DNA from 2 places in the Halobacillus amylolyticus genome. Region 2 is predicted to be linked to the other one. Evidence: a T-box and tRNA genes for the amino acid it is inferred to sense, from the RefSeq annotation. Region 2 holds a T-box; the other holds one or more tRNA genes.
The links. The T-box of region 2 lies ahead of alaS (alanine--tRNA ligase). A T-box ahead of a tRNA ligase gene usually reads a tRNA of that ligase, here a tRNA-Ala.
Positions count from the first base shown of each region.

Region 1 (9,875 bases), 1.2 Mb from region 2:
TATGGTCAGGCCGAGTGGGCAAGCCTCATGCCAGGCACAAAAATGGAATCAAACTCAACTATTGTTTCATTTAAAGCAAAAGACATTCGTGAAGCCTATCAAGCGATGTTGGTGATGACAGAACTTGCTACACGTACAACATTTAGTTAATGAATATGACAGTACTTCTCTAAAGATTCACACGCATATAATAGCTGTGTAGCCTGTGTAAAACAGAAAGAGGGCCCGTTTACGCGCATGGGGTCTCTTTTTACTATCGGAGGGAAAACCTATGTTACTTCCTAAAAGACTAAAGCATGGAGACACAATTGGTGTAATCGCGCCTGCCAGCCCGCCAAATTTGGAAAGCTTACAACGTTCCATCCACTTTTTAAATCAACTAGGCTTACAAGTCAAAATAGCCCCACATGTTCATTGTAAATATGGATATTTGGCTGGCACAGATGAACAGCGTCTCGAAGACCTTCACACAATGTTTGCAGATCGGTTCACTAACGGGATTATATGTGCAGGCGGTGGGTACGGAACGAGCAGAATTGCTTCCATGATTGATTACAAGTTTATTAAACGGAATCCAAAAATCTTTTGGGGCTACAGTGATATTACGTTTTTACATAATGCTATTCGCCAAAAGACTGGGCTCGTCACTTTTCACGGGCCTATGCTTAGTTCAGACGTTGGCAAGGAAAACTTCGATCCATTTTCTCAATCAATGTTTAACCAGCTCTTTGAACCCATGTTTTTGACTTACTCTGAAGCCATCACTCCTCTACGTACCATCAGTCCTGGCGAAGCTAGCGGGGAAATCGTCGGGGGAATTTATCTTTACTCGTGAATTCAATTGGATCAGCTTACGAAATTGATACGAAAAATAAACTACTGCTGATTGAGGATGTTGGTGAAGAGCCTTATCGGATTGATTCCTTTTTAAGCCAGCTAAAACTTGCCGGCAAATTAGAGGAGGCAGCCGGGATTATTGTTGGTGATTTTAGTAAAGCTGAACCGAAGAAGCCTGACGAATCATTAACACTACAACAAGTTTTCAATTTCTATTTCTCTCACCTTAACAAGCCTGTGCTGTCAGGATTTAAGATCGGTCACTGCTTGCCACACTTTGCTGTGCCATTAGGGACAAAGGCTACACTTTCAAGTTTAACAAAAACATTGCAGATTGAACCCGGTGTAACTTGACGGAAGTGCTGCTTGTTCTCATATCAATGTTTCAAAGAATAGGACAAAAAGGAGGAAACATATACTTAATCATCATCAAAAAGGGGCGATATTATGGAATTGTTAGCTGCCGCAGGTGCAACAACTGTCATCATAGGTTCCATTACTTATGGATTCTACAAATTTGCAGGAAAAGACAAACCTGTAGAAGTGGAACCAGCCCAAGTAGACTACATTTTTTCTAAATCAAATAAATCCCCAAAACAGAAAGTAATTAATGTGATCGATAACTCGGAAAAGTCTTTAGATATTGCCATGTTTTTGTTAACGGAAGGTGATTTTGTCACACATATCTCCAAGGCTACACAAAGAGGGGTAAATGTCCGAGTTATTACGGATAAAACACAGGTTGTTGATCAAACAAAGCAAACAGCAAATATCCAAAAGTTAATTCAATCAGGTGTACCTGTTAAGATTAATACCCATGAAGGCAATATGCATCTAAAAGTTATGATTTCAGATAAAAAGCTTACCACCTCAGGTTCCTATAATTTCACATATTCTGCCGAGAATAAAAATGATGAAGTCCTCGTTATTATAAAAAGTAAAAAGATTGCAGAGGAGTGGACCGATAAATTTAATGAAATGTGGAACGACAGCACACAGTATAGCCCCTATCCTTATGACTCCCAAGAAAAGCGCGCATTGTGAAAACAAGCTTGCCATCTACTTAAGATGGCAAGCTTATTTTTTTGTAAGGAATGTACTCCCGAGAAATCTAAAAAGTCTAAAAATGTATAAAAATTGTTCACAAAGGTTCGACATCTTTTTGACTAAAATAGGATTCCCCTCCCCCTAAAACAAATTCCTGTTAGAATGGTATAAATGACTTAGATTAATTCATGTGAGATTTAATAGAAAAGGGGAACCAATATGAAGAGTAGAGAAGCCATTGTAGAAGATTCTCTTTCTATAAAAACATCTATTACCTGGGGCATGTTGAAGGCTATCGTAAAAGATGGAATCGTCAAGTCTAACCTTTTAGGAATGTTTGCCGGACTGTCTGTGGCTCTATCCATCTATAATGTGAGTTTTGTTAATAATATTTTGATCATATTCCTGGCGTTTTTCGGTACAACATTTGTCGTTGGCGGGGCTGGAGCAATTAACAATTATTATGACCGGGATATTGATGCCATCATGAAAAGAACGATGGAAAGACCAACAGTCACGGGTTCCGTTACACCTAAATTTGCGTTATGGCTCGGAGTTGTACTTGCCGTTGTTGGCATCGTCCTATTATTTTTCATTTCCAGTCTAACAGCGTTTGTAGGTTTTCTAGGACTGTTTCTTTATTTAGTTCCTTATACGATGTGGACGAAAAGAAAAACCATCTATAATACAGAAGTTGGCAGCTTATCAGGCGCCATTGCACCATTAATTGGCTGGGCTGCCATCGCACCTGAGCTTATCCATCCCGTTTCCATCGGGTTATTTATGTTAATGTTTCTATGGCAGCCCCCACATTTCTATGCGATCGCGATAAGAAGGTTAGAAGATTACAAAAACGCAAAAGTACCGATGCTACCGGTGATTAAAGGCATCCGCCGTACAAAAGTTCATACGTTCATTTATTTGGTACTATTACTTGCCTCTTCTTTCCTATTTTTATCATTCAGTAAAATTGTTGCCTTCGCCATGTTTGGACTAACTCTTGCTTGGATAATCATAGGATTTATCAGCTTTCGTAAAGTGGAGGACTATAAATGGGGAACAATGATGTTTGTTTTTTCTCTCAATCATTTAACCATCCTATTTTCCCTGTTAATTATAGTTTCATTTATCTAAACGAGTTCACAAATGGATAATATAGTCAAAAGGGGATTTATAAATGAATAATCACACATCCAGTAAAAAAAATTATACAGGCATCGTTGTAACGCTTACGATCGTGATTAATGGGTTAATTGCCCTGCTTTTCTTTATGCCGAAGTTTGATCAATTCAGTCATTTAGAGGTAACATTTTTGCCCTTGCTGAATGCTGTCCTGAATAGCTTCACATTCATCTTTTTACTAGCAGCGCTGATTATGATTAAACAGCGAAACATTAAAGCACATAAACGCTTTGTGTTGGCTGCTTTTACAACAACCTTTTTCTTCTTGCTCTCGTACCTTACCTACCATGCGATTGCTGAATCGACGCACTTTGGGGCAGATGGATTTATTATGTATCTATATTACTTTATTTTAATTTCACATATATTACTATCCATTGCCATTGTTCCACTAGCCTTAATTACTCTATTCCGTGGTTTGACCCGGCAAGATGAACGTCATAAAAAAATCGCCCGCTGGACAATGCCCATCTGGTTATATGTAAGCCTAACAGGGGTTATTGTTTATTTAATGATCTCGCCTTATTATTGAAAAAGGGATTTTTCAAGTCCATGGGCACGGACCGGTCAGTGACTAAATTTTCAAATGTGCAAATATGGACTGATTTCGCAATTAAGCGAAATTATGTGCAATTATTCCAAATAGAATGCAATAGACATTTTCGTGCAATTAAGTTTTTGTAAAAAAGTATTGAATCGATAAAGTGAAAAAGGTATAATAAAAATTGTCGATTCAGACGGGGCATTAGCTCAGCTGGGAGAGCGCTACACTGGCAGTGTAGAGGTCAGCGGTTCGAGCCCGCTATGCTCCACTAATACAGAAATGTTTAAAGCCCTTGCTATGCAGGGGTTTTCCTTATGTAACTCATTAACGCAATACATGTAAAAAACCACTTGTCGACGAATTGTTGACCAAAAATCACCTTAGCGGGTACTTCAAAATCTATTTATAGTGAAAACAAGCTGATCACCTATTAGATATAGGTGATCAGCTTGTTTGATTTATATTCCTTCCCCTTATTAAAGTTAACTTTCAGCAGTCACAAGTAAAATCAGAAGGCTTTATCATTAAGCATTCACCGGTTCACGAGTCCGGCTATCGCCATTCGTTGTCATTAAAGTAACTACAATCAATACGATAATAGCGACCGGAACCGCTATAACAACACTGTTGATTTCAAACGGTTTTTGCAAAATAACTTCCCACGTTAATGTTGTAACAACACCTGCAAGCATGGATGAAATCCCGCCAGCTGCATTCACGCGTTTCCAGAAGAATACGGCGAGCAACGCTGGGGTTAAACCGGCTCCATAAACTGTGTAGGCATACATTTGTACACTAAGTACTGTTGGGAAGTAGCTGATTAATAGATAAGAGAAAACGCCGAGTGCTACGATAAAGATTCTTGTCATGCTTAGTAGTTTTTTATCGGAAGCCTCTTTATTAATATAATTTCCGTAAATATCATACGTTAAGTTTGTTGCAGCTGACAATAAATAAGAGTTTCCTGTCGTAATGATAAAGGACGCTGCAGAGGCTAGCAAGATTCCGCCAATCACTGTAGGCATTGCAAGCGTTGTTGCCATTAATGCCATGCCTGGATCAATATTCGGGAAGATGGAACGAGAGGCAAACGCAATAATCGAGATCGATGGCGAAATGATAATCATGGCGATTAGCCAACCGATTTGTCCCTTTTTAGCTGAACTATCCCCTTTAGATGATGCCAAACGTTGATACATGTTTTGGTCACCTAGCAGTAGAAATAGAGATGGCAGCAGGAAACCCAACAGTTGAATCGTTGTTAGTCCGCCAGTCGCTGTCATGTGAGACTCAGGCACATTAGCAACTATGTCTCCCCAGCCGCCTGCTACTGCGATGATCGTTGGTACGGTGATAATAAGTCCTCCCACCATTAGGAACCCACTAATTGCATCGGTTTGGGATACAGAACGAAGCCCGCCAACCATTGCTAGGAAGATAATCATAATACCGCCAAGCAAGGTTCCTAGTTCCACTGACATCCCTGTTGTTAAGTTTAAAATAAATCCGAAACCTTTCATTTGGTAAGAAACAATACCCACATAGGCAAGAATAATAATCACACTTGCAAGGTTCCGTGATTTACGGCCATATTTGGCTTGAAGAATGCCGGAAACCGTAAATTTGCCGAATTCGCGGATTTTTGGTGCGATAACATAAAGAATGATGATACCAATTAAAGTAGGAAGCATCAAAAATAGTGCCGGCCATATTCCATAGCTGAAGGCCATTGATGTTTCTCCGCCAGAAATACTCCCACTACCTGTCCATGTAGCAAGCAGAGTTCCCATTAAAACAAACGGTCCTAAACTTTTCCCCGCCAGAACGAAGTCTTCACTTCCTGATATTTTTTTCGACATAAAGATTCCAATTGCGATCATTACAACGGCGTAAAGTCCAATATACCAAAGTAACGTTGGATCATTTTGTAATTCCATAACTATACACTCAACTCCCAAGATAATAAAATTGAATTCGTACATGCTAGTCTAGACCATTATTTACGATTATTTTTCGTGTTATGTGAGCTCTGTAAACACAACGTATTCTAACCTAACATACTTTTAAAGATTGTGAAAATAGCTATCTCATTCGCAAAAATATCATATTTATCGGTTTTTTAGTATGTAAATATTTTCACAAAGTGTTGTAACACTTTGATCACATAGGTTCCAGAAATAGCGTAACTCTTGGGAAATTTCTAATAAATTTCTAAAAGACTCTTAAAAGTCGCAAAAAATTAAGTCCAAAGACCTAAAAAAGCCTGCTAGCTTTTATAAAGCTAGCAGGCTAATATTTATTAAATTAATGCTTTAACACGTTGTTTAATTAAATTCATCAGTAACGTCTTCCCATCACCTGTTCCAATCGATTCAGGGTGGAATTGGACCCCTTCGATCGGTAAATCAGTATGGCGAATCCCCATAATTTCACCTTCTACAGTGGCAGCCACCACTTCAAAGCACTCCGGCAATCCGTCAAGGTCAACGATCAGTGAATGGTAGCGCATGGCTTCCATCGGATTACTTAAGTCTTGATAAATCCCTTGTCCGTCATGATGGATTTGTGACGACTTTCCATGCATCAACTTATCGGCCCGAATGACTTTTCCACCAAAGCTTTGGGCAAGTGCCTGGTGACCAAGACAGACCCCAAATATCGGTATTCGGGTTTTGTAGTAGTCAATAACATCCATCGTGATACCTGTCTCATCTGGTGAACAAGGTCCAGGTGACAGAAAAAGCAGATCCGGCTTTAACCGTTCAATTTCTTCTATCGTCACCTCATTATTGCGTCGTACGACAATGTCTTCCCCAAGCTCTCCTAAATATTGAACGAGGTTATATGTGAATGAATCATAATGATCGATCATGTAAATCAACTCAGCTCAGCTCCTCTTCACTCATCTTCTTAACTCTTTACTTCACAAGCTCGTGGACTTCTTGATAGAAGCGATCCAATGCTTCCGCTTCGGCTCCATTTTCAAGTTCTTCAAGCTTGTCTTCAATTAACCTTATGATTTTACTTCCGATAATCACTCCATCTGCATGCTCACGTACGAGTTTTACATGTTGATTCGTCGAAATCCCGAATCCTACAGCCACAGGCACAGAACTGTGCTCTTTTACTTTTTTAATAAAAGTCAGTACATCTGCAGACATGTCATTTCGTTCACCTGTTACCCCAAGGGTCGATACACAATAAAGAAAGCCTTTCGCATCCTCAGCAATTTGCTTGATGCGTGTATCGGAGTTTGGGGCCACTAGTGAGATAAATTCAACATTACGATCAGCAGCAAGCTTCCGTATCTCCTCGCTTTCTTCATATGGGAGATCAGGAATAAGAACACCTTCTGCCCCATTTTCATCAAGCAACTCAAAGAAACGCTGGTAGCCTAGCTGCAGAACAGGATTAAAATAAGTGAAAATTACGACAGGAATCTCTACACCCGCACGTCGCAGCTGAGGCACAAGTTTAATGGCCTTCGTCAACGACATGTCATTTTTTAAGGCACGTTTTGCTGCTCGTTGAATCGTAGGACCGTCTGCTAGTGGATCAGAATAAGGAATTCCAAGTTCAAGCACGTCCGCACCCGCTTCTTGCAAACGCAAAGCAAACTCAATCGTAAGCTCAGGGCTTGGGTCGCCAGCTACAATAAAAGGAATAAACAAATCGTCCGTTTTCGTTAGTTTTCCTTGGAATGATGTCTTCGTCAGCATGTTATTTCTCCTCCTGAAAGTGCTCCATTAATGTGGACATATCTTTATCTCCGCGGCCGGAAAGGTTGATTAAAATCGTTTGATCCGAACTCATTTCTCCGGCTTCCTTAAAAGCTTGTGCCAACGCATGGGCACTTTCAATCGCGGGAATGATTCCTTCTTGTTCCGTCAAAAGTTTCAAAGCATCTAGTGCTTCCTGGTCTGTAATCGACTCATACCTCACCCGTTTCGTTTGGAAAAGATGGGCATGTTCAGGCCCAATCCCTGGATAGTCAAGCCCTGCTGAGATGGAATAAGGCTCGGTAATTTGTCCATTTTCATCCTGCATTAAATACGTTAGTGAACCGTGAATCACACCAGGATTCCCTTTGGTCAATGTAGCTGCATGCTCAGGCGTATCAATGCCTTTCCCTGCAGCTTCCACGCCGATCAATTCAGGCGAACCTTCGAGGAAAGGATAGAACATCCCCATCGCATTGCTTCCCCCGCCAACACAGGCATAAATGCGGTCAGGCATGTTCGTTTCCACTTCTAAAAACTGCTGTTTTGATTCATCGCCTATCACACGCTGGAAATCCCTAACCATTTTTGGATACGGATGCGGTCCGACGACAGAGCCGATTAAGTAGAAGTGATCCTCACAATTCGCAACCCAGTAGCGAATCGCTTCATTAGTTGCATCCTTCAATGTGCCATTCCCGCTTGAAACCGGAATCACTTTCGCTCCAAGCAGCTTCATACGGAATACATTCAGCTCTTGACGACGGATATCTTCTTCCCCCATATAAACCTGGCATTCGAGTCCGAACTTAGCTGCTACTGTGGCCGAGGCAACACCATGTTGACCCGCTCCTGTTTCAGCGATGATTTTCTTTTTGCCCATTCTCTTAGCCAAAAGCCCTTGACCAATCGCATTGTTCATTTTATGGGCACCTGTATGATTTAGATCTTCACGTTTTAAATAAATTTTAGCGCCGCCTAAATGTTCCGTCATTTGATCAGCAAAGCTTAAGGAAGTAGGGCGTCCGGCATATTCCTTCAGTACATTATGATACTCTTGAACGAAATCAGGATCACCCATTGCTTTCGTCAGCTCTTCTTCCAGCTCTTGTAATGGTCCCATCAACGTCTCTGGAACATACTTGCCTCCAAAATCCCCAAATCGGCCTTTAACGTCCGGAAAAACTTGCAACATGATGCCCCACCTCTTTCATTACGGCTTGAATTTTATTAATATCCTTCTGTTCATTCGTTTCAATTCCACTTGATACATCGATTCCTTCTGGCTCATGTGTCATCAGCTGATCGATATTCTCAGGTTTAATCCCGCCTGCGATGAAACAAGATACATTTTGGTCGCTAGCCATTTCCTTATAACTTTGGATCGCATCCCAATCAAACTGAATGCCAGTTCCACCGTAGGCACCGTCTACTTTCGAATCGATGACGTAGCCATCTGCTACTCCTTGAAAAAGATCCATCTGCTCTCCCCCGTTTGCTTGATGATGAATCACCTTCCAAACGGGCAGCCCGAAGGATTCTTTGATCTTTAACACTTCAGAAACGGTCTCATTGCCATGAAGTTGTATGACATCAAGCGGCGCAAACGCCAACACTTCATCCAGCTGGTCAATAGAAGGATCGACAAAGACACCGACGAGCTTCTGCTTTGGCCTGACCCTACTAATCCACCTGCCGACCTGCTCCGGCCGCACGTAACGCTTTGTCTTATTAACGAAAATAAAACCGAGGTGTGTGGCTGATGAGGAGGCCGTTTTTTCAACATCACTAAGAGACCGATTCCCGCAAAATTTCACTAACGGTTCATACATCACACATTCACCCCATTCATCAGCTTTCCAACTGCTTGTTTAATATTGTCCTGGCGCATGAGGGACTCACCTACTAATACCGCTTCCGCACCATAACTTGCGACCTGCTTCATATCGTCATGAGTGAAAATTCCACTTTCAGAAACGAGCAGCGACTCCTTTGGAACAAGCTCCGCCATCCGCCTCGTTTGCTCAAGTGATGTTTCAAACGTGTGCAAGTTACGATTATTAATCCCTACCATCTCTGGGGTAAACTCCTTCAACAATCCTTCGAGCGTTTCCTCACTATGCACCTCAACTAGCACTTCTAGTCCCGCTTCATATGCCTGCGAATAAAGTTCATGTAATTTGCTCGCTTCCATCGCTTCCCCAATTAACAAAATGGCATCAGCCCCAATTAACTGACTTTCAGCGACCTGAACCGGGTCGATAATGAAATCCTTCCTCATCACCGGTACATTCACAGACTTTTTAATATCAGTCAAGAAATCACGATGTCCTTGGAAGAAATGCTGATCCGTAAGCACGGAAATTGCCTGCACACCCGCATCTGAATACTGCCTCCCGACCATCACGTGGTTAAAATCATCCCGAATAATCCCTTTTGAAGGAGAGGCTTTCTTCACCTCAGCAATCAACCCTGCAGCATAAGGAGACTGTTTCAAGGAGTGATAGAATGATTGCTTTGTTACTTGCGCTTGCTCTGGCAAGTAT
Region 1 is NZ_CP095075.1:1,494,332-1,504,206, forward strand. Features, by position in the region: gene MUO15_RS07865 (M55 family metallopeptidase) at 1-150, shown strand, start outside; partial or broken gene MUO15_RS07870 (S66 peptidase family protein) at 272-1,191, shown strand; gene MUO15_RS07875 (phospholipase D-like domain-containing protein) at 1,285-1,881, shown strand; gene cyoE (heme o synthase) at 2,104-3,018, shown strand; gene MUO15_RS07885 (DUF420 domain-containing protein) at 3,062-3,598, shown strand; tRNA gene MUO15_RS07890 (tRNA-Ala) at 3,806-3,878, shown strand; gene MUO15_RS07895 (sodium:solute symporter family protein) at 4,135-5,547, opposite strand; gene MUO15_RS07900 (anthranilate synthase component II) at 5,910-6,491, opposite strand; gene trpA (tryptophan synthase subunit alpha) at 6,529-7,329, opposite strand; gene trpB (tryptophan synthase subunit beta) at 7,331-8,524, opposite strand; gene MUO15_RS07915 (phosphoribosylanthranilate isomerase) at 8,499-9,161, opposite strand; gene trpC (indole-3-glycerol phosphate synthase TrpC) at 9,161-9,875, opposite strand, start outside.
Region 1: it has a tRNA-Ala gene. The T-box ahead of alaS (alanine--tRNA ligase) is inferred to sense a tRNA for this amino acid. The anticodon was not compared.

Region 2 (9,875 bases):
GATCTTAGTCGACCTTCTACCTTGGCAACTTTTTGAACACTCACTAAAAAGAAATGATAAGATTTGCGCGTATGCTTGACATGTCTATCATGGAGCCCTGTGCTTTTCTTATGAAAGGGAGAATTGGAATGGATAAAATGACAAGAGCGATCGAACTTATGCAAGATCAACAGTTAGAAGAAGCGGCGAAGCTTTTTACAGAAGCGATTGATGAAAATCCGAAAGATCCGATCGGCTATATCAACTTCGGAAATCTACTTGTGCATCTCAATGAAATGGAGCGTGCTGAACGGTTTTTCAATCGAGCGATTGAGCTTGATGAAGAGGCTGCTACTGCCTATTATGGGTTAGGTAATGTATATTATGAACAGGAAACCTATACGAAGGCACAAAAGCAATATCTTATAGCCATTGAAAAGGGGTTGGATGAGGCCGATGTTCATTTTATGTTAGGAATGACGTTTATCCATCAAGAGTATGTCAAACTTGCCCTTCCTTATCTATTAAGAGCTGTTGAATTAAATGCTGATGACGTGGATATTCAATTTCAGTATGGACTTTGCTTAGCACAAAATGGTCAAATTGAAGCTGCTGAACGGACGATGAATCGTGTGCTACAATTGGAAGAACAGCATAGTGATGCCCATTATAACCTCGGTGTTGTGGCATTACACAAAGAAGAGGCACAGACGGCCCTAGAACACTTTAATAAAGCTCTTGAAATTAACGAAGAGCATATGCTTGCGGCACATGCTAAAGCTCAGGTAGAGCAGGCGTTAAGTGAAGAATAAGCTAAAGGAGAAAGAACATGGCAGAACGTACGCTTTTTTCCGATACAAATGAAGAACGCCCTTATGTGAAGGGGGAATTAAACCGGATGATTTTTCACAAGGAGTCTGAGCATTTTTCGATCGCTTCGATTATCGTTACCGAAACGAATGAAGACTTCAATGAAAAAAGCATCGTAATTAAAGGTCATTTCCCTCCTTTAGAGGAAGGAGAAACGTATGTTTTCAATGGAGAATTTCAAGATCATAAAAAGTTTGGCCGCCAGTATCAGGTTGATTTTTATAAGCGATTGCTCCCAGAATCTAAGGATGGATTGATTGTTTATTTATCGAGTGATCTTTTTCACGGAATTGGTAAGAAGACAGCAGAACGGATTGTTGATCACCTAGGGGAGCAGGCCATTTCAACTATTTTGAATGATCCGGGCGTATTAAAAGATGTTCCTAAACTTGCAAAAGAAAAACGCGATACGCTATATAACACACTGAAAGAACATCAGGGATTCGAGCATGTGATGATCCATTTGAATCAATATGGGTTTGGTCTTAAGCTTTCGCAAAAAATCTACGAAGCATTTAAAGATCAAACCTTAGCTATCATCGAAGAAGATCCTTACCAACTCGTCTTTAAAGTAGATGGATTTGGTTTTCATCGGGCAGATGAAATGGCCAGAATGCAGGAGCTGCCTATCGATCACCCAACAAGGTTGCGTGCAGCATGCCTATATATTCTGCAACAAAGTCTTTCGGCAGGTCACGTTTATTTACCGACAGAAACTTGTCTCTTGCAAGTTGAAAGCCTTCTTAATAGTGGTGCGGGTGAGCCGATTACTTTTGAACAGTTATCCAAACAGGTCATACATCTGGCTGAGGACCGTTACGTGTTTATTGAAGACGAACGGATGTATTTGCCATCACTTTTTCATGCCGAGAATGGTTTTTGTAACCAGCTTGAGCGGATCATGGATGAAGAGCATGAAACGAAGCATACCCAGGCTGATCTACTTAAGATCATCGGTGATATGGAAGAAGAGGAATCAATTAGTTATGGCGAGGACCAATTCGCTGCGATCGAGAAAGCCCTACAATCAAAAGTCATGATTTTAACAGGGGGTCCCGGAACAGGAAAGACAACTGTCATTAAGGGTATTATCAGAGCCTATTCCACACTCCACGAACTTTCAACAGACAAAACGGACTACGACCAAGGCGAACCCTTTCCTTTTATACTTGCAGCTCCCACTGGTCGTGCAGCTAAGAGAATGACAGAGTCGACAGGGTTGCCAGCCAGTACGATTCACCGTCTGCTTGTTTGGGATGGTCATGACAGTTTTGATAAAAATCAGAACAACCAGCTGGAAGGCAAAGTCTTAATTATTGATGAGTTCTCCATGGTCGATATGTGGCTGGCCAATCAGTTATTCCGCGCCATTCCTTCAGATATGCAAGTGTTAATCGTCGGGGATGAGGACCAGCTGCCTTCGGTCGGGCCGGGTCAGGTCCTTGCTGATTTACTAGCATCAGAACAATTGCCTTCTGTTCAATTATCAGAAGTGTACAGGCAAAAAGAAGGCTCAAAAATTATCCAGCTTGCCCATGAGATAAAAAATAATCAATGTACAATGCAGTCTTTAAAAAAGGATCATGACTTTAATTTTATCCAAGCCAAGGAACACCAACTAAAAGGCCTGATCACGAATATCGTTAAGAAAGCATTGGATAAAGGGATTGAACCCAGAGAAGTTCAGGTGTTGGCACCGATGTACCGGACAGAGGTAGGGATTCATAAATTAAATGAAGAAATTCAACGCGTTGTCAATCCAAAAAGCAAGCAAAAGCGGGATCTTACTTTTAAAGAGATGACGTATCGAAAAGGGGATAAGGTCATCCAACTTGTCAACCAGCCTGAGGATGGCGTGTATAATGGAGATATTGGCGAAATCGCCGCTATTTTTCGTGCGGAAGAGAATGTTGATCAGGTGGAGCAGGTGGTTGTAGAGTATGATGGCAAAGAGGTAGTCTATCCGAAGAAGAATTTAAATAATTTAATGCATGCGTATTGTACATCGATCCATAAATCACAAGGAAGTGAATTTTCCATTGTTATTCTACCGGTTGTCAGGGGTTATCGCAGGATGCTAAGGAAAAATCTCTTATATACCGCTATTACGAGGTCAAAGCATTCCCTCATTATATGTGGAGATCCTAGTGCGTTTTTAGAAGGTGTGCAAACGAGGGACACTAACCTGCGTTACACTTATCTTGCAGAAAAACTTAAGCAAGAAACGACTCAGGATCTGCAAGAAGATGAAGAGGAGGAAGAGCTTTCTCCTTATGATTTTATGTGAGGGAGGGTTGTTTGATGGCGCATCAGTTAGGATTTTCTGGCAGCACAATTATGTCTGATCCAAATAAATTTGAGCAGTTATTTAACAGCAGGTTTTCACACGTGGAAATAGGGGAGTTTCGTAGCTTGTCTGACTTTGAAGACTTTTTACGGCTTGCAGAGGCAAAAGGTTATGGCTATGGTGTTCATTCTCCATTGATTAGAGTGGAGAGCAAGTATGATCTAATCAGCTTTATATCATTTGATCCTAAACGAGCAAGGAAGCAATTTGAAGATGAGGTACGCAAATTATCACAATCAGGTGCAGCCTATGTTCTCGTTCATTTCCCTTATTTTAAAGATCCAGATGAGAAGCATCAAGCAGAAAAAATAGATGATGGACTACAATTTCTCAGCCGGATTCAGCAAACCTACGATATGCCAATCGTCTGTGAACCTAAACTAGGCCCATCCATGTCGCCACATAATATTGAGGCGCTTCATCACTTTTCTAGGCAAACATGGAAAACGTATGGTCTCTCTCTTTGTATAGATATCGGAGATTATTTGTTGGCAGTAGGTGGGAAGTGGCAGGTGTATCTCGAACACCTTAAGCCATATATTAAGGTCGTGCACTTACATAATATTTTAATAGAAGGTGCAAAATATATTTGGGTCCCGCCTCATCCTGATTTGGAGGGGGTAGAGGGATATTGGACTATAAAGCCGATAGTCGAATATTTAGTTCAAGGAACAGATAAGTATTTCCTATTCGAACACACCCCGCATTCAAATCCTACGGAAGAGTTTGTGGACGAGGGGATCGATTGGATACGCGATCTTATTCTTGCCAGCAATGATAAGGTGGATTGAGTTCAGGACTTTCACAAATATGTCTATTAAAGCGTTTGTGATTTTCATAATGTATGAATGCTCGTGGCTACGGACATACTACTTGGTAAAAAAAGGAGTATGTTCTATGAAATGCCCTAATTGCCAAGGGAGAAACCTTGGACGCATAGGCAATGAACAATACTATTGCTGGACATGTTATCTTGAACTTTCGATTGAGGATGGAAAAATGAATATTAATCAAATTGAAGAGGATGGAAGTTTAAGTTCTTTAAATGATATTTTCTATCAGTCGGGTTCATAATGAGTGAAAAAGCAATTAAATGGATAAGCCGGAGTGCGATATGCTTTGTTGTTTTAGTATTTATGCTCATATTGGCCTGGTTGTATCCTTATTACGACCATGTAGTGTTGATGATATTACGAATTCTCTTACCTTTTATACTTGCGATGGTGTTATCCTTATTGCTTCATCCAGTTGTGCAGTTTATTGAGGAATTAGGTTTGCCGCGTGCCCTTTCGATTCTGGTTATTTTTGCAGTTTTTTTTTCGTTAACGGGCTTTTTAATCTATCGCGGCTATCCTCACCTATTGGAACAGTTAAGAGCATTGAGTGAGCAGCTACCGCATTTAACAGAAGCCTACCAAAGCTGGACACGAGAGCTTTATGCCCAAACGGAACGCTTTCCCGACCGTATCCACGAACGTTTAGATGGTAGTTTTGCCAACTTTGAAGCATGGATGAGTGCACGGCTTATGTCAGCCGTAACCGCATTAAGCGGTGTATTTAACGTTATTGTGTTACTTGCTGTCATTCCTGTAATGACGTTTTATTTTCTAAAGGACCATTCTTTGATCTTTCAATCTCTGCTTCGTTTACTTCCAGTGAGATGGCACGGTGAAGCCAAGCGTTTAAGTCATAAACTCAGTCATTCCTTAGGAGGATATATAAGGGGACAGCTGCTTATCAGCTTGTTTGTGGGTTTTTTCGCAACCATCGGCTTTTGGATAGCCGGCTTGCCATATCCACTCGTATTGGGAGTTGTTGCTGGGATTACGAATATAATTCCTTATTTCGGACCATTATTAGGGGCTATCCCAGCTTTGGTCGTTGCTGTAACAATTTCTGTAAAAACGCTAATTATAACTCTTGTTGCTATTTTTGTGATTCAGATAGTAGAAGGTAACTTGTTGTCCCCTTATATAATGGGAAAAAGCATTCACATTCACCCTCTTCTAATCATCCTAGCTTTACTGGCAGGTAGTGAGCTGGCTGGTATAGTTGGGATGATTGCAGCTGTTCCTGTCCTCACATGCCTAAAAGTGGTCGTAGAAGAGGTCAGTCTTTCACGCTTTGAGCGTTGACAGATGGTGTGATGTTATCTATAATAGCGCATATCAATACTGTATGAACGAAGAACACTTTGAGGGAACTAAGTAAACAGTAGCCCCTTTAGTAGAGAGGTACTTCCACAGGCTGAAAGAAGTACTAGAGAAGCTCTGTTGAAAGCTATTCCTGAGTGCGGTTAATTCCCGCCGGTACACGCACCGTTACGAGCGTTTAAGGTGATAGACAATCAGGATTGTCTATAATCAGGGTGGTACCGCGGAACGAAAGCTCCCGTCCCTGCCATAGTGCAGGAACGGGAGTTTTTCGTTTGTACAGAGATAAATGACAGACCTAACATGCAGGAGGTATAGAAGATGAAATCATTAACTTCAGCTGATGTACGACAAATGTTTTTAGACTTTTTTAAAGAAAAAGGACACAGTGTCGAGCCAAGTGCATCGCTCGTTCCACATGAAGATCCTTCTCTTTTATGGATTAACAGTGGAGTTGCCACTTTAAAAAAATACTTTGATGGCCGTGTTATTCCTGATAACCCTCGAATCGTCAATGCTCAAAAGTCAATTCGCACGAATGATATTGAGAATGTAGGTTTTACAGCCCGCCATCACACCTTTTTTGAAATGCTGGGCAACTTTTCTATCGGCGACTACTTTAAAGAAGAAGCGATGGCCTGGGGGTGGGAATTCTTAACAAGCCCCGAGTGGATCGGTTTTGATCCTGAGAAGTTGTCTGTCACTGTTCATCCTGAGGACGATGAGGCTTATTCATTATGGAGGGACCAAATTGGCGTCGCGGAGGAAAGAATCATCCGCTTAGAGGAAAATTTCTGGGATATAGGGGAAGGTCCAAGTGGTCCCAATACTGAAATCTTCTATGATCGCGGAGAAGCTTATGGGAATGACCCCTCTGACCCAGAATTGTATCCTGGAGGGGAGAATGAGCGCTACCTTGAAATATGGAATCTAGTGTTTTCACAATTCAACCATAATCCTGATGATACGTACACACCACTTCCGAAAAAGAATATTGATACAGGGTTGGGGCTCGAGCGAATGGTGAGCGTTATTCAAGATACCCCGACCAACTTTGAAACAGATCTGTTTATGCCGATAATCGAGGCTGCAGAATCGATCTCTGCATATAAATACGGGAAGAATACAGCACATGATGCGGCTTTCAAGGTGATTGCCGACCATATGCGGACAGTAACCTTTGCCGTAAGCGATGGAGCCCTGCCTTCAAACGAAGGAAGAGGATATGTACTGCGACGTTTGCTGCGTCGCGCTGTAAGATTTGCCAAACAAATTGGTATCGATGAACCATTTATGTACAAGCTCGTACCAGAAGTAGCGATCATAATGAATGACTTCTACCCAGAAGTGAAACAGAAACAGGAATTTATTCAAAATGTCATTCGTACTGAAGAAGAGCGGTTCCACGAAACATTAAATGACGGCTTAGCAATGCTCTCAACGATAATGAAACAAGAAACGGAAAAAGGCAGCAATGTTTTTCCGGGTTCGGAAGTGTTTCGCCTTTACGATACGTATGGATTCCCGAAGGAGCTTACAGAGGAATATATTGCTGAAGCTGGTTTTACCATTGACGAGGAAGGCTTCCAAACCGAGATGACGAAGCAAAGGGAGCGCGCTCGCAATGCTCGCCAAAAGTCTGGCAGCATGCAAGTACAAGAGGGAGTGCTTGGTGATGTACACGTAGCGAGTCAATTTGTTGGGTATAACGATCTTAAAACGGAAGCCCAGCTCGTGGAACTTATTAAAGGGAAAGAATTTGCTGACCAAGCAAGCGAAGGGGAGACTGTGTACCTTTTCCTTGACCAAACTCCTTTTTACGCTGAAAGTGGCGGCCAAATTGCTGATCAGGGCATAATTAAAACGGACAAAGCTGTTCTTGAGGTTACATCGGTTCAGAAAGCTCCAAATGGCCAGAACATGCATGAAGCCTACGTGAAGCAGGGTACCATAACAAAAGGTGACCATGTCTATGCGGAAGTAAATAAAGGGAAACGTGCATTTATCGTTAAAAACCACACAGCAACACATCTGCTCCACCAGGCTTTGAAAGATGTGTTAGGCGAACATGTTAATCAGGCAGGTTCTCTTGTAGCGACAGATCGTCTTCGCTTTGACTTTTCTCATTTTGGCTCTGTGTCAAATGAGGAAATCGATCAAATAGAAGCGGCTGTTAATGAGAGAATTTGGCAGTCTATTCCTGTTTCTGTTGCTTATACCTCTCTTCAAGAAGCTAAGGAAAAGGGAGCCATGGCTCTATTTGGCGAAAAGTATGGTTCAGAAGTACGTCTTGTAAAGATTGGCGACTACAGCCTCGAGCTTTGCGGTGGCTGTCATGTCGACAATACCGCTGAAATAGGCCTGTTTAAAATAGTTAGTGAATCAGGTATAGGGGCAGGGACGAGAAGGATGGAAGCTGTCACAGCAAAAGGTGCTTATCAGTATATGAACAGCAGAGAATCCTTGCTGAAGGAAGCAGGTTCATTACTAAAAACAAAACCAGACACAGTTCCTGAACGTATCCAAGTGCTGCACCAGGAAATGAAAAATCTTCAACGTGAAAATGAGTCGTTGTCTACTAAGATTTCTAACATGGAAGCTTCCACGATTCTCGATGAAGTCGAAAATGTAAACGGCGTGAATGTTCTCGCTAAACAAGTAGATGTTAAAGATATGAATGCACTTCGATCAATGGTCGATGATCTGAAGCAGAACATTGGATCAGGAATTATCCTGCTTGCCACACCAAATGGGGAGAAAGTTCAATTGATTGCAGGAGTTTCCCAAGACTTAATCGAAAAGGGTTACCATGCCGGTCAATTGATTAAGCAAGCTGCATCGATTTGTGGCGGCGGCGGTGGTGGACGACCTGATATGGCCCAAGCCGGAGGAAAAGACGCAGAAAAGATACCAGAAGCCTTACATTTTGCCAAAGAATATGTAAATCATACCGTCTAGTTTTTACAATCTTCCAAATAGGTATATAATGGGGATAATACTAATAAGTGCGAGGTGACTGTAAAATGAGTTCAATGGACAAAACAATGCGTTTTAATTTCTCAGAGGAGCCCTTTGATGAGGATGTACGATCAGTATTATTATCCGTGCACAATTCCTTACAGGAGAAAGGATATAACCCAATCAATCAAATTGTAGGTTATTTGCTTTCGGGGGATCCAGCTTACATTCCACGCCATCAGGATGCAAGAAACCTCATACGCAAAATGGAACGGGACGAGCTTATTGAAGAATTGGTTAAGTTTTATTTAGAAAAAAATAATGGGGATGCTTAATGAAGAAGATTGGTTTAGATGTGGGGGAGAAAACAATTGGTGTTGCCTTATCTGATGCAATGGGGTGGACAGCCCAGGGGGTAACTACCCTAAAGTGGGATGAACGCAACTATACGACAGCCAAAGAACCCTTACGAAAGGTCATTGTAGAAAACGACGTTACAGAAGCCGTTGTTGGTCTTCCGAAAAATATGAACGGGTCGATTGGCCCTCGCGGTGAAGCAAGTCAAAGGTTTGCAAAATGGCTGGAAAAAGAATATAAACTAGTCGTCCATCTTTGGGATGAACGACTAACAACCATGGCTGCAGAACGCGTCTTACTCGATGCTGATGTAAGTCGTCAAAAAAGAAAAAAAGTCATTGATAAAATGGCTGCTGTAATCATATTACAGAGCTATTTAGATTCAAAACAATAAAGGAGGACGACAAGTATGGCATTAGAAAAAGAAGAACGTATCATCATCCCTGATGAAAATGGAGAAGAGCATTTATTTGAGGTGTTGTTCACCTTTGACGTTGAACAAACAGGTCATTCTTACATTGCTGTAGTACCAGCAGAGCAAAAAGAGGGAGATGAGGTAGAGGTCTTTGCATTCCGCTATGAAGAAAAAGGGAATGAAGAGGATGATTTATCTCTCTATCAAATAGAATCAGACGAAGAATGGGAAATGGTTGAGGAAATGTTAAATACCTTAACAGAAGAAGATTTAACTTAAATGTAACTCTTACAGCCTTTAGCAAATTGCTAGAGGCTGTTTTTATTGGGCCACGACCTAATTGATGGTCTAGGCGAAATTCTAACTACATAAACCACTCATCTGTTTAATGTAACAGAACATTTCGATAGTAGGTGAACCTTTTTGAATCTATTGCATTTATGACTGTGTATCATGTATATTGTGTGAAGATATGGAAAATAACTCGTAAATTGTAGTATAATGTAGCGGATGGAAGGAGGAGCATCGTTGTCTGATTCAAATTTTAAGCAGAAATACAAAGATCGAATTAAAAAACGTAATGAAGAAGCGAGCACAGTTCGCAAGATTGTTGCGATTGCATTAACTATCATAGTAATCGTCCTTCTAATAGGAGGCATATCAGGATATTTTTACGTAAATCATGCCTTACAGCCCGTAGACCCTGATGATGAAACTCAAAAAAATATTGAAATTCCTCTCGGGTCCTCAACCTCACAAATTGCACAAATTTTAGAAGAAAATAATGTGATTAACA
Region 2 is NZ_CP095075.1:265,268-275,142, forward strand. Features, by position in the region: gene MUO15_RS01390 (tetratricopeptide repeat protein) at 129-791, shown strand; gene recD2 (SF1B family DNA helicase RecD2) at 809-3,136, shown strand; gene MUO15_RS01400 (TIM barrel protein) at 3,151-3,987, shown strand; gene MUO15_RS01405 (hypothetical protein) at 4,094-4,270, shown strand; gene MUO15_RS01410 (AI-2E family transporter) at 4,270-5,331, shown strand; T-box leader at 5,382-5,598, shown strand; gene alaS (alanine--tRNA ligase) at 5,671-8,307, shown strand; gene MUO15_RS01420 (IreB family regulatory phosphoprotein) at 8,373-8,642, shown strand; gene ruvX (Holliday junction resolvase RuvX) at 8,642-9,058, shown strand; gene MUO15_RS01430 (DUF1292 domain-containing protein) at 9,074-9,358, shown strand; gene mltG (endolytic transglycosylase MltG) at 9,608-9,875, shown strand, end outside.